3 regions of the Oliverpabstia sp. genome follow, and region 1 is predicted to be linked to each of the others. Evidence: riboswitches for the same ligand, from Rfam matches in the RefSeq annotation. Region 1 holds a riboswitch; each other region holds the start of a gene.

Region 1 (4,942 bases):
TGTACCTGCTATCGACATCGTTCCTGTAGTAGAAGCTGCAAAAGGAACTAACATCCAGGTTGGTGCTGAGAATATGTACTTCGAAGAAAAAGGTGCTTACACCGGAGAAATCTCCCCGAACATGCTGGTAGATGCAGGCGTAAAATACGTTGTTCTGGGACATTCCGAGAGAAGAGGATACTTCGGAGAAACAGATGAAGATATCAACAAAAAAATGCACAAAGCATTCGAACATGGACTGACACCTATCATGTGCTGTGGTGAGTCTCTGGAACAGAGAGAGCAGGGTGTAACCATGGACTTCATCCGTCAGCAGGTTAAGATTGGCTTCCAGGGTCTGACAGCAGATCAGGCAAAGAAAGCCGTTATCGCTTACGAACCAATCTGGGCAATCGGAACCGGAAAAACAGCTACTACTGAGCAGGCTCAGGAAGTATGCGGTAAGATTCGTGAGTGCATCGCTGAAGTATACGATGATGCTACAGCAGCAGAGATCCGTATCCAGTACGGTGGATCCGTAAACTCCAAAACAGCAGCAGACCTGTTTGCTCAGGCAGACATCGATGGCGGACTGGTTGGAGGCGCTTCCCTCAAAGAAGAATTCGGACAGATCGTAAACTACAAATAAATCCTTACATTTGTAAAAAGTAAATAAAGAAACGTGTCAAAACGCCACGAAACGCAAGAAGATCTGGTGGTATTCAGCAGATTCGATGCGCTTCGTGGCGTTTTATAATTTCATCATAATTACTTTTAAATGAAAAATACAAGATCATTTAAAAAGTGATAATTTTACAAAATATCAATATACTCTCCAGCGAGGGCTTTGTTCATGCTTCTGACAGCACAGAATTTGCCGCACATGCTGCAGGTATCGCTGTGGTCATCTTCCGGCATTCTGCTGGCGCGGATGGATTTGGCAGTTTCCGGATCTAAAGCACAGGCATACTGGGCATCCCAGTCGAGCACACGACGTGCATCTGCCATTTTATCATCTATATCACGGGCGCCGGGGATTCCTTTGGCAATATCAGCTGCATGAGCTGCGATTTTGGAGGCAATGATTCCTTGCTTGGTATCTTCTACATTTGGAAGAGCCAGATGTTCGGCTGGTGTTACATAACAAAGGAATGCAGCACCGTTCATGGCAGCAACGGCGCCACCGATGGCTGCGGTGATATGGTCATATCCGGGAGCAATATCGGTGACAAGTGGTCCGAGTACATAGAAAGGAGCTCCCATACAGATGCTCTGCTGGACTTTCATATTGGCAGCTACCTGATCCAGAGGAACATGTCCGGGACCTTCCACCATAACCTGTACATTGTGATCCCATGCACGTTTTGTCAGTTCTCCGAGACGAACCAGTTCTTCAATCTGGCATACATCGGTTGCATCTGCCAGACATCCCGGCCGGCAGGCATCACCTAAAGAAATGGTCACATCATATTCCTCGCAGATATCAAGAATTTCATCATAATACTCATAGAATGGATTTTCCTCACCGGTCATGCTCATCCAGGCAAAAACCAGACTTCCTCCACGGCTGACGATATTCATTTTTCGTTTGTGCTTTTTGATCTGCTCGATGGTTTTTCGTGTGATTCCGCAGTGGAGAGTGACAAAGTCCACACCGTCCTCCGCATGCATCCGGATCACATCTATAAAGTCTTTTGCGGTCAGAGTTGCAAGATCACGCTGATAATGAATGACGCTGTCATAGACAGGAACCGTACCGATCATAACCGGACATTCACTTGTCAGTTTACGGCGGAAAGGCTGGGTATTTCCATGGCTGGAAAGATCCATGATGGCTTCAGCACCGAGTTCCACAGCGCTCATTACTTTCTTCATTTCGATATCATAGTCTTTACAGTCACGGGAAACACCGAGATTGACATTGATTTTTGTGCGGAGCATACTTCCCACACCTTCCGCACTTAAACAGGTGTGATTTTTATTGGCGCAGATCGCTACTTTACCTTCGGCAACAAGTGTCATCAGTTTACTGACATCCATATGCTCCTTTTTGGCTACAAGGCTGATTTCGGGTGTAATGATTCCCTTGCGTGCCGCATCCATCTGAGTGGTGTAATTTCTCATGTTGTTTTGCCTCCATTCTTTTCACATACATAATAAAAAAGTATCTGTTTTTGACGTCAGCAAAACACAGACGTATCCATGCAGGACAAAAATCCATACGTCCGGACAATATATAGGAGCAGTTGCTGACGCCTGAATCAGAAAGCAGGTTCCGGGTTTCTGATGTTGAACAAAATCATAAGATTTTGTCTTTTTTACAGCGGTACAAGGTGGTGTCCCCGATGTATCGCTTTTGACAGACGGATATATTGCGAGAAGGAACAGTTCGGCGGCTTCTTGTGGAGGACTTTTTACTATGCAGTAAAAAGGACCCTTACCTGAGTAAGGATCCTGTGATCTGTATGACGAAAAAAGGAAACAGTGTGTATGTATACTTCTTTTGTCCGGTATATTTTTCCTACGTTGGCATTATCCAAATCAGGTTTTCGGGTCGAAACGGAATCACGTCTCCTCTCAGCCGGCTTTCACCAGCTCCCCGTCAGCAATATAAAGGTTGTCTTGGTGTTATTATGTATCAGAACAGGTGAAAATGCAAGAGAAAATTCAGAAACAGTAGTGTCTGGCAGGAAAATTCGGAGAAATTTCAGTGTGGCAGACACTTCGCACTTCACAAGTTCACTTTAGTGTGGTAAAATGGGCGAAAAGTGATGTTGCCCTCTGTGGCGGAAAAGGAGAAAAAGGATATGGCAGAAAGAGTCATTAAAGCAGCTTTGCTTGGTTTTGGCACCGTAGGTGGTGGTGTATATAAAGTGTTAAAAATGCAGCAGGAAGAGATGGTTTCAAAGCTGGGAGCCAGAGTGGAACTGAAGAAGATACTGGTTCGGAATATAGAGAAAGCGGCTCAGAAGACAGACGATCCGTCACTGCTTACGAATAACTGGAAAGAGATTGTAGACGATCCGGAGATTGAGATTGTAATCGAGCTGATCGGAGGCATCGAACCGGCGAGAACTTATATTCTGGAAGCGCTGGAGGCAGGAAAGAATGTCGTGACGGCAAATAAGGATCTGATCGCAGCGGACGGTCACATTCTGTTAGATACCGCTGCAAAGAACAAAAAAGATTTTCTCCATGAAGCAGCAGTGGCCGGCGGAATCCCGATCATCCGCCCGATCAAACAGTGTCTGGCAGGCAATCATATTTCCGAAGTTATGGGTATCGTGAACGGTACGACTAACTTTATCCTGACCAAGATGAGCCAGAACGGTATGGAGTTTGCCGATGCTCTGAAACTGGCGCAGGATCTCGGCTATGCGGAAAGTGATCCGACAGCGGACGTGGAAGGTCTGGATGCAGGAAGAAAAGTGGCGATTCTTGCCAGTGCAGCTTTCAATTCCAGAGTGACTTTTGATGATGTATATACCGAAGGAATCACCAAAATCACGGCAACGGATATCGAATATGCCAACGAGATGGGATGCGTGATCAAACTTCTTGGCGTGGCTAGAAACACACCGGAAGGAATCGAGGCGAGAGTCCATCCGATGCTGATCGATGTGAATCATCCGCTGGCATCGGTTAATGACGCCTACAATGCCGTATTTGTACAGGGAGATGCGGTGCAGGACGCGATGTTCTACGGCCGTGGCGCAGGAGAACTGCCTACAGCGAGTGCGGTAGTCGGTGATGTCTTTGATATTGTAAGAAATATTCTGCATGACTGCTGTGGAAGAATCGGATGTACCTGTTATAAGAACCTTCCGATCAAACATATGAACGAGATCAGCAGCAAATTCTTCATCCGTATGTTCGTGGAAGACCGTCCGGGTGTCCTGGCAAATATCGCCAGCGTGTTCGGCAACAGTGGTGTGAGTCTGGCACAGGTTATCCAGAGAAGAAAGAAAGACCAGTATGCAGAGATCGTTGTGATCACAGATGAAGTGAAAGAAAAGAATCTGAAAGATGCACTGGCAGTGGCAAAAGGAATGTCTACCGTGAAAGAAATTTCCGGTATGATCCGTGTGGCATAAATAACTTGCAAGTCCTCTCATATAAAGTTATAATGTAACTATTCGTTCAATAGTGACGAAAATGTTACAAAAACAGGAAGAAATATCAGGCAAAATGCCGATAAATACTGACTGAAGACTTTATATGGGAGGATTTTTTGCATGGAACAGTCAAGAGCCTGGGTGCAGGCGTTAAGAGAAAATATCGGAAAGGTTCTGGTCGGGAAAGAGGAGACTATTGATCTGGTACTGACCACACTGGCAGCGGGAGGACACGTACTTCTGGAAGATGTACCGGGAACCGGAAAGACGATGCTGGCGAAGTCATTATCCAGATCACTGGATGTTGATTTCGGACGTATTCAGTTTACACCGGATCTTCTGCCATCGGATATCACTGGACTGAACTATTATAATCAGCAGGCAGGTGAATTTCAGTTTCGCCCGGGTCCTGTATTTGCCAATATTATTCTGGCAGATGAGATCAACCGCGCGACTCCGAGAACTCAGGCAAGTCTTCTGGAATGTATGGAGGAACGCCAGGTGACGGTAGACGGGGTGACAAGAAAACTGGCAGAACCTTTCTTTGTTATTGCAACCCAGAACCCGTTGGAAACGACAGGAACTTTCCCCCTTCCGGAAGCACAGCTGGATCGTTTCTTTATGAAACTGTCGATGGGACTGCCGGATAAGAAAGAAGAAGTGGGAATTTTAAAGCGTTTTATACTGGATCAGCCGTATGAAACATTACAGGCAGTATGTAAAAAAGAACAGATTCTGGCAGCGCGGGAGCAGGTAAAGAAGGTTCATGTACATGAACTTCTGCTGGAGTATATGGCAGATCTGGTACAGGCGACAAGAAAAGACAAAGAGATTCTGTCCGGTGTGAG
Region 2 (4,942 bases), on a different contig from region 1:
TCCGGTACTGCACTGGAAGAAGATGGTAAGCTGAAGATTTATTACAGCGCGGTAAAATATCTGAAACCAGACCCGGAAGATATTCACCGGGTACTGGACGATGCCATTCAGACGAGCCAGGCAATGATCGTATCGGAAGACGGGTTCCATTTTAATAACTGGGATAAAAAGAAGGTGCTGCCGACTGTTCATGATGAAGAGGTCGGAGAGCCGAAGATGAGAGATCCGAAGGTGTGGAAAGACGGAGACAGCTATTATATGATGATGGGAAGCTCGTATCATGACGCTGGTAGAGTTCTCTTTTATACGAGTAAAGACGGAGAAAACTGGACTTACGCAAATCAGTGCCGGCCAGAATCATACGGATGGACGATCGAGTGTCCGGATCTGTTTTCTCAGAATGATCAGTGGATTTTCATCGGCTGTCCGATGCGTCTGACACCGGGGGAAAAGAAATATCCGGACCAGGCTGTGTGGGCGCTGGCGGAATTTGATCCGAAGACCTGTGAACTGAAGCTGTCGGATACTCACAGTTATGTGGATTACGGTCTGGATCTGTATGCACCGCAGACGACACTGGATGCGGAGGGAAGAAGAGTGATGATCTCATGGATGCGTATGCCGATGGCAGTGACAGACAGTACGGATCGCCCGGCATGGAACGGTATGATGAGCAGTGCTCGCGTGGTGGAAGAAAAAGAGGGACATCTGTATTTCCACATGCATCCACAGGTGGACGCATACCTCAGCGCGGAAACTACAGCCGAAGAGGCAGCAGAGAGTGGAAAAGTCTTCCGGATCCGGACGGATCTTTCTGAGGGAGAAACCTTAAATATTGGTGGGTATGTGATCAGCCGCAGCGAAGGAAAGATCGTTGGCGACCGGTCAGCTGTTCTTGAAGGATGTGACGAAGTGCGAACTGTAGGTGCGACTCCGGTGATCGAGGGTGCGGCACAGCTGGATATTCTGGTGAACGATCATCTGATTGAAATCTTTGTCAACGACGGTCAGTATGTGCTCAGCCATGTGGTTTACGGAAAATCTAAAAAGATTTCCGGAAAATATGAAAAAGTTCTGGTGGGAAAATAAGAAAGATGGTATACTTATTAAGGAAATTTATAATTGACTTTAATTTATAAGTAATAATAAGTTTTACTAATAAGAAAAGTGTTGTATAATCATTTTTGTAAAGGAAATGATGATAACCCGTCAGGAGGTAACCAAATGATTAAAGCTGTTGTTGGAGCAAACTGGGGAGATGAAGGAAAAGGTAAGATTACCGATATGCTGGCTAAAGAAGCGGACATTATCGTTCGTTTCCAGGGTGGAGCCAATGCCGGACATACCATCGTAAATGATTACGGCAAGTTCGCACTGCATACTCTGCCGTCAGGTGTATTTTATAATCATACCACAAGCGTGATCGGAAACGGTGTTGCACTGAATGTACCACTGGTTTTCAAAGAGATCCAGGATATCGTATCCAAAGGGGTACCGACACCGAAGATCCTGATTTCCGACCGTGCACAGATGGTAATGTCTTATCACATTCTGTTTGATCAGTACGAAGAAGAACGTCTGGGTGGCAAATCCTTCGGATCCACAAAATCAGGTATCGCTCCTTTTTATTCTGATAAATTTGCAAAGATCGGTTTTCAGGTCAGCGAGTTGTTTGACGAGGAAGCGCTGAAAGAAAAAGTAGCAGGCATCTGCGAGAAAAAGAACGTTATGCTGGAGCATCTGTATCACAAACCGCTTCTGAAACCGGAAGAGATTTTTGAAGAGCTGATGAGCTACAAGAAGATGCTGGAGCCATATGTATGCGACGTATCTTTGTTCCTGTGGAACGCACTGAAAGAAGGAAAAGAGATCCTGTTAGAGGGTCAGCTGGGATCCTTAAAAGACCCGGATCACGGTATTTACCCAATGGTAACTTCTTCCTCCACACTGGCAGGATACGGTGCAGTAGGAGCAGGTGTACCGCCATATGAGATCAAGAAAATCATCACCGTATGTAAAGCATACTCCAGCGCAGTAGGAGCAGGTGCATTCGTATCCGAGATCTTCGGAGACGAGGCAGATGAGCTGAGACGCAGAGGCGGAGACGGCGGCGAGTTCGGTGCAACAACCGGAAGACCGAGACGTATGGGATGGTTCGATGCAGTGGCTTCCAAATACGGATGCCGTATGCAGGGAACTACCGATGTAGCGTTCACCGTACTGGATGTTCTGGGATATCTGGATGAGATTCCGGTATGTGTAGGATACGACATCGACGGCGAAGTAACTACAGACTTCCCGACCACCACACTGCTGGAAAAGGCAAAGCCGGTGTATGAAACTCTGCCGGGATGGAAATGCGATATCCGCGGTATCAAGAAATACGAAGATCTGCCGGAAAACTGCAGAAAATACATCGAATTCGTAGAAGAGAAGATTGGTTTCCCGATCACCATGATTTCCAATGGCCCGGGAAGAGATGATATCATCTACAGATAAGAAATGCTATACCGGGATTGCTTTTTTGTTTTGCAATTTTGCAATTCTCAAAAACGAATAGAAAACGGGGAGCTTGCATAAGCAGGCTGAGAGGAGACTGGCAGCGTTTCGACCCATAACCTGATTTGGATAATGCCAACGTAGGGATGATTTACAGAGAAAAACAGGCACACCATCCTTTTGGTGTGTCTGTTTTGGCTTGCGTTGCATATCAATAATTGATCCGGTGGATCAATTTTGATACGCGGCGGATTGGGGGCACCACCTTTCGTCGCTATAAAAAAGTAATGGTGAATTCATATGCAAAGGAGAAAAAATATGAGAACAGCATTAACAATCGCTGGCAGTGATTCCAGCGGAGGCGCCGGCATCCAGGCAGATATCAAGACGATGATGGCCAATGGCGTATATGCCATGAGTGCCATCACGGCTCTGACAGCCCAGAATACAACCGGCGTAACAGCAATTATGGAGGCAACTGAGGAATTTTTAGGAGAGGAACTGGACAATATTTTCACAGATATCTTTCCGGATGCAGTGAAGATCGGAATGGTTTCGTCCTCCGGTCTGATCATAAAGATTGCAGAAAAACTGAAAGAGTATGATGCAAAAAATATCGTGGTTGATCCGGTTATGGTGGCTACCAGCGGAGCCAGACTGATCAGTGAAGACGCGGTAAGCACCTTAAAAGAATATCTGTTTCCGCTGGCACAGATCCTGACACCGAATATCCCGGAGGCAGAAGTACTTTCCGGTATGACTATCACTTCTGAAGCGGAGATGATGGAGGCGGCTAAAGTGATCGGTGATCAGTACGGATGTGCGGTTCTGTTAAAAGGCGGTCATAAGGTGAATGATGCCAATGACTTGCTTTATCATGAAGGAACCTGCCAATGGTTTTACGGAAAACGAATCGATAACCCGAATACTCATGGAACCGGCTGTACGCTTTCCAGCGCGATCGCTTCCAACCTGGCAAAGGGATTTCCTATGGATGTGTCTGTAGAGCGCGCAAAGGCCTATATTTCCGGTGCTCTGGCAGCTATGCTGGATCTCGGCAAGGGCAGCGGTCCGATGAACCACGGATTTGCCATTACCGGAGAATATGCAAAGGAGGTACAGGATCATGAGTGAAAAACGGACTTCTTTGTTTGAAAACGGACTGATATGGTTCGGTGCGGGAGTATCTATCGCAGAGATCCTGACCGGAACGTATCTGGCGTCTCTGGGGATGAAAAAAGGTCTGGCAGCTATTTTGTTGGGACATCTGATCGGCTGCGTCCTTTTATTTTTAGCAGGTGTGATCGGCGGTAAAGTGCGAAAAAGTGCAATGGAAACCGTAAAAATCAGCTTTGGACAGAAAGGCAGTCTGTTATTTGCCCTGTTAAATGTGATCCAGCTGGTGGGCTGGACGGCCATCATGATCTATGACGGTGCACTGGCAGCCAATCAGGCAGTCGGTGTGGGTAACTGGGTCTGGTGTCTGGTGATCGGTGGACTGATCATCCTGTGGCTTGTGATCGGTATCACAAATCTTGGAAAATTAAATACAGTTGCGATGGCGGCGTTGTTTATTCTGACACTGATCCTCTGTAAAGTTATTTTCTTTGGAGATTACCATGCAGCGAGCGTGGCAGCGGACGGACTGACCTTTGGAGCAGCAGTGGAACTGGCGGTTGCAATGCCGTTATCCTGGCTGCCGCTGATCAGTGATTACACAAGAGAAGCAAAAGAGCCGGTCAAAGCGACCGCAGTGAGTGCTGTTGTATATGGAGTGATCAGCTGTTGGATGTATCTGATCGGTATGGGGGCTGCCATCTATACCGGCGAGAGTGATATCGCGCAGATCATGGTGAAGGCGGGACTTGGTATCGTGGGTCTTCTGATCATCATTTTCTCCACCGTTACCACGACTTTCCTGGATGCGTATTCCGCAGGAATCTCCAGTGAGACTCTGAGCCATAAATTGAACGGAAAATATATTGCCATTGGTGTGACGATTGTGGGCGCGCTGGCAGCTATTGTGTATCCGATGGATAATATCACGGATTTCTTATACCTGATCGGTTCGGTATTTGCTCCGATGATCGCGATCCAGATCGGGGATTTCTTCCTATTAAAAGAAGATCACAGTGAAAAAGAAATCCAGATCTCCAATATGATCCTGTGGGTGATCGGATTTGTTTTGTACCGGATGTTGATGAAGGTAGATCTGCCGGTGGGAAACACACTGCCGGATATGGTGATCACGATGGTACTTTGTCTGATCTGGGGAAAAGTGGCTGGAAAGAAAAATAAGTAAAAAAAGTATTATAAATGAAATGTTCAGAAAGAGGTGTCGACAGAAGAAGCTGCTGACACTTCTTTTCTTTATGCGAACAGTATGTCAAAGTGTGAAACAAAGGGAAAAGGCGCATACCTTTGGAGAGAGGTATACGCCTTG
Region 3 (4,942 bases), on a different contig from region 1:
AGCCACGGAGGAGACAACGGCATAAGGGCAGCGTCGTGTAACTGTTCAGTACCTTCACAGTTACAGCGTCGTAACAATTCGTTGCGTGGTTGGGGGCAATATGGTAAGATAAACCATGAAATGCACTGACATAGCTGATGCGATTCGAAAAATATTGAAAAGTATCATGCAGAGAGGGATTTAAGATGGCTACAATAAAAGATATCGCAGAGCGTACCGGTTTTTCCGCAGCGACAGTCTCCAGAGTTTTGAACCATGATGAGACGTTGAATGTGCAGGATGAGACCAGAATGAAAATATTTGATGCTGCCAGGGAACTTCAGTATCAGGCAAGGGAAAGAAAAAGCAGGAAGCGACACCTGATGGTTGGGGTTTATTATTCCTATTCCAGAGAGGAGGAGCTGAGAGATACTTATTATCTGACAGTCCGTCTGGCGGTAGAAAAAAAACTAGAGGCAGAGAATATGGAACGCTGTCAGATCCAGAATCTGGAGGAGCTGAAGAATCTTGGAGGACTCGATGGCCTTTTGTGCCTTGGAACGTTCAGCAAGAGTATGGTAAGGCAGATAGAAGCCTTCAAAAAGCCTACAGTATTTCTGGATGCTATGCCAAAAGGAGATCAGTTTGATTGCGTAGTCAACGATCTGGACAGTTCTGTGGAAGCGGTGATGGATTATCTGACAGGACTGGGACATAAAAAGATAGCATTTATTGGCGGCTATGAAGTCGACAAGGATGGCGAGGAAGTGCATGATGAACGAATGGTAACTTACAAAAAATATATGGAGCGAATCGGTGAATTCTCTCCGGCACTTGTGCGGGTGGGAAGCTTCACGCCGGAGGACGGTTATGTGCTGTGCAGGGAAATCCTGGAAGGGAAGGAGAAACCTACAGCGATATTTGCAAACAACGACTCTCTGGCAGTGGGCTGTTATCGGGCAGTCAGTGAAAAGGGACTCCGGATTCCGGAGGATGTGAGTATTGTGGGATATAATGATATAGCGGTGGCAAACTATCTGGTTCCGCCGCTGACTACAGTGCGCCTGCATATGGAATTATTGGGTGAGGAGGCGGTTCGCCTTCTTCGTGAACGCATCACATCCTCCAGGGAGATAGGGTTAAAAGTGATCGTACCTGCGAAGCTTATTGTACGTGGCAGCGCAGATAGGGTAAAATAAAAAGCGAAGAGATGTATTAATTAAAAAAGACAAAAAATATATTTGACAGAACAGAAAAAAATAATTATACTTGGGTTGTCAAATAAATAGAACCGGGGAGCTTATGTGATAGGCTGAGAGGAAGTTGAAAACTTCGACCCGTATACCTGATTTGGATAATGCCAACGTAGGAACGTTATGTAAGAGAGTCTGTAACTGTGAAGGTACAGAAAAATTACGACAGATTTAACGGGAGATACTTTGGTATCTCCTTTTTTACGCGAATCCGGGTATAAAAGAATGAGATTGAGCGAGAGTTCATGAAGGGGCGCACCACCGAGGGTACGTTTCTTTGTGGACTCTTTTTTAGCTTCAAGGAGGTGAGATGCAGGTGATCAAAGTAAACGGAAAAGAAATCGAACTGGAGAAGGCAACTTCTGTAGAAGTGTATCTTGAAAGTGCAGGATACCAGATGAAGCGGATTGCAGTAGAACTGAATGGCGAGATCCTTCCCAAAAACGAGTATGCGGACAGGATGTTAGAAGACGGAGACTGCATGGAGGTGGTGACATTTGTAGGAGGAGGCTGAAAATGGAGACAACGAAGGTTTTGACAAAAGAGGAAATACAGGCTGCACTTGAAGAACGTCATTCACCGGAAAAGCAAAAGAAACTGTCCGAAGGCCGGGTGACGATCGCAGGTCTCGGAGGTCTGGGATCCAACGTGGCATATGCACTTGCGCGTATCGGCGTGGGTCATCTTCATCTTATTGATTTTGACGTGGTGGATATTACGAATCTGAACCGGCAGCAGTATTTTACAGAACATATCGGTATGTATAAAACAGATGCTTTAAAGTCTCTGCTTCAAAAGATTAATCCGTATATCGATATTCAGACGGATTGCATCAAAGTGACAGAAGAGAATCTGATTTCACTTTTTGAGAATGCAGGAATTATATGTGAAGCATTTGACAATCCGGAGGCAAAAGCCATGCTTGTAAATGGAATTTTGGAGCATTTTCCGGAGAAAAAACTGGTGTCCGCATCCGGAATGGCCGGGTATGGAAGCAGCAATACAATTCGTACCCGGCGATTGATGAAAAACTTCTATCTTTGCGGGGATCAGGTTACGGAACCGACTTATGGACATGGATTGATGGCTCCGAGGGTTGCGATCTGCGCAGCCCATGAAGCCAATATGATCACCCGTTTGCTGCTTGGAGAAGAAGAAATATAGCAGCTATTCAGCAGACATTGTGAAAACAGTGAACCATTACGAAGTATAAAGAATACAGGTAACTATTCAGCAGATATTAAGTAGACAATGAACAGTTACGAAGAAGGAGAAATAAACCTATGAGTACAAAAGATACATGGAGCCTTGGAGGACATGAATTCACATCAAGATTTATCTTAGGATCAGGAAAATTTTCTTTGGATCTTGTGAAAGCCTGCATTGAAAAAGCAGACGCACAGATCATCACACTGGCACTTCGCCGTGCAAACGAAGGGGGGCTTGCCAATATTTTGGATTACATTCCGGAGAATGTAACCCTGCTTCCGAATACATCCGGAGCGAGAAATGCCCAGGAGGCAGTGCGAATCGCCAGATTATCAAGAGAAGTGGGATGTGGGGATTTTGTAAAGATCGAAGTTGTACACGATTCCAAATATTTATTACCGGATAACTATGAGACGATCAAAGCAACAGAAATCCTTGCAAAGGAAGGATTTGTAGTTATGCCTTATATGTATCCGGACCTGAATGCGGCAAGGGCTCTGAAAGATGCCGGAGCAGCCTGCATCATGCCACTGGGAGCACCCATCGGATCAAACAAAGGTCTGGCGACAAAGGAGTTTATCCAGATCCTAATCGATGAGATGGATCTGCCGATCATCGTTGACGCAGGAATCGGCCGCCCGTCTCAGGCATGTGAGGCTATGGAAATGGGAGCGGCTGCCGTTATGGCAAATACAGCAATCGCGACAGCCGGAGACGTGCCGGTTATGGCAGAGGCATTTAAAAAGGCAATCGAAGCAGGACGAAGCGCCTACCTTTCCGGTCTGGGAAGACAGATCGAAAGAGGAGCAAGTGCATCATCACCGCTGACCGGATTTTTGGAGGACTAGACCATGGAAAATCAGCATATCAATGAAAGTATCTTAAGCGAAGAGATTCTGGAAGATCAGAAGAAAAACAGAATCGATCATATGAAATATATGCCGGGTATGGAAGATATCGGGTCTGAGATCCTGGATCAGGTCGTAGATGCCATGCATGCGTATGATTATGACAAATACACAGCGGCTGATGTAAAACAGGCCATCGTACACAGTTCCAGAACACCGGAAGATTTTGCGGCGCTTTTATCACCGGCAGCACTGCCTTTCATCGAAGAGATTGCCCAGGCAGCGCAGATTGAGACAAGAAAACATTTTGGAAACAGCGTCTATATGTTCACACCGATCTATATTGCGAATTATTGTGAAAATTATTGCATTTACTGTGGATTCAACTGTCATAATAAGATCAAACGTGCCCAGTTAAATGAAAGCGAGATTGAAAAAGAAATGCAGGCGATCGCTGAGACAGGCTTGCAGGAGATTCTGATCCTGACCGGAGAAAGCAGAAACAAATCCACAGTGGAATATATCGGAAATGCCTGCAAGATCGCAAGAAAATATTTCAAAGTGATCGGACTTGAAATCTATCCGGTGAACTCGGATGAGTATGCGTATCTGCATGCATGTGGCGCTGATTATGTAACTGTCTTCCAGGAGACCTATAATTCCGATAAATATGAAACACTTCATCTGGCAGGCCACAAACGTATCTATCCGTATCGTGTCAACGCCCAGGAGCGTGCCATAAGAGGAGGAATGCGCGGAGTAGGATTTGGTGCACTGCTGGGTCTGGATGATTTCAGAAAGGATGCATTTGCGACCGGATACCATGCATATCTTCTGCAGAGAAAATATCCGCATGCAGAAATCGCATTTTCCTGTCCGCGTCTGCGCCCGATCATCAATAACGATCGCATCAATCCTATGGATGTTCACGAGAAACAGCTTTTGCAGGTTGTGTGCGCATATCGGTTATTCATGCCATTTGCAAGTATCACAGTGTCAACGAGAGAGTGCGCGCGGGTACGTGACAACCTTGTAGGTATCGCGGCAACCAAAATCTCCGCCGGAGTCAGCACCGGAATCGGAAGCCATGTGGATGACATCGAGGATAAGGGCGACGACCAGTTCGAGATCTCAGATGGAAGAAATGTAGAAGAAGTCTATAATGCACTGCTTTCTAACAATTTGCAGCCGGTGATGAGTGATTATATTTATGTGTAGGGAATGATCAGGGAACAGTAACAAGGTAATGAACAGTAATCATTTCCGCGTTGCCCTGGTATATAATAAATTCATGGATAAAACAGAAGTTATTAACCGTCTGCGGTATGAAAAGCCGAATATGCAGATGTGTTTCCGCACAGAGAAAGCATTGTCTCTGTTACATTTCGAAGGGAGTGAAATGTTATGACAGCCAATCCGATTTTGCTTCGGAAAAAATATAGTCGTGTCATAGAGTGTTTTGCCAGACAGCAGGAAATTTCATTGGACGCTGCATTGGATTTCTTTTACCATTCCCAGGTATATCAGCTGATTCGAGATGGTGTTTCAGATATGCACTGTATGAGCGATGCGTATCTTGCGGAAGAATTAAAACAGGAATATGCTGAATTAGGATGCAGTGACAGATAGTATGATAGCATGTGTGTAAATAAA

What was found. A riboswitch is a leader RNA that binds a small molecule or an ion and turns the genes downstream of it on or off. The one in region 1 is predicted to bind thiamine pyrophosphate.
Region 2: another riboswitch for thiamine pyrophosphate. It lies ahead of thiD (bifunctional hydroxymethylpyrimidine kinase/phosphomethylpyrimidine kinase); the one in region 1 lies ahead of thiC (phosphomethylpyrimidine synthase ThiC).
Region 3: another riboswitch for thiamine pyrophosphate. It lies ahead of thiS (sulfur carrier protein ThiS); the one in region 1 lies ahead of thiC (phosphomethylpyrimidine synthase ThiC).

What each region holds. Positions count from the first base shown of each region.
Region 1 is NZ_JALFPR010000016.1:6,902-11,843, reverse strand. Features, by position in the region: gene tpiA (triose-phosphate isomerase) at 1-628, shown strand, start outside; gene thiC (phosphomethylpyrimidine synthase ThiC) at 793-2,103, opposite strand; TPP riboswitch at 2,481-2,591, opposite strand; gene MSA64_RS00645 (homoserine dehydrogenase) at 2,787-4,073, shown strand; gene MSA64_RS00640 (AAA family ATPase) at 4,215-4,942, shown strand, end outside.
Region 2 is NZ_JALFPR010000055.1:20,434-25,375, reverse strand. Features, by position in the region: gene MSA64_RS03530 (glycoside hydrolase family 32 protein) at 1-1,089, shown strand, start outside; gene MSA64_RS03525 (adenylosuccinate synthase) at 1,225-2,499, shown strand; TPP riboswitch at 2,555-2,663, shown strand; gene thiD (bifunctional hydroxymethylpyrimidine kinase/phosphomethylpyrimidine kinase) at 2,818-3,633, shown strand; gene cytX (putative hydroxymethylpyrimidine transporter CytX) at 3,626-4,801, shown strand.
Region 3 is NZ_JALFPR010000021.1:3,230-8,171, reverse strand. Features, by position in the region: gene MSA64_RS01015 (DMT family transporter) at 1-25, shown strand, start outside; gene MSA64_RS01010 (LacI family DNA-binding transcriptional regulator) at 186-1,178, shown strand; TPP riboswitch at 1,262-1,369, shown strand; gene thiS (sulfur carrier protein ThiS) at 1,543-1,746, shown strand; gene thiF (sulfur carrier protein ThiS adenylyltransferase ThiF) at 1,749-2,396, shown strand; gene MSA64_RS00995 (thiazole synthase) at 2,516-3,289, shown strand; gene thiH (2-iminoacetate synthase ThiH) at 3,293-4,507, shown strand; gene MSA64_RS00985 (DUF3791 domain-containing protein) at 4,694-4,918, shown strand.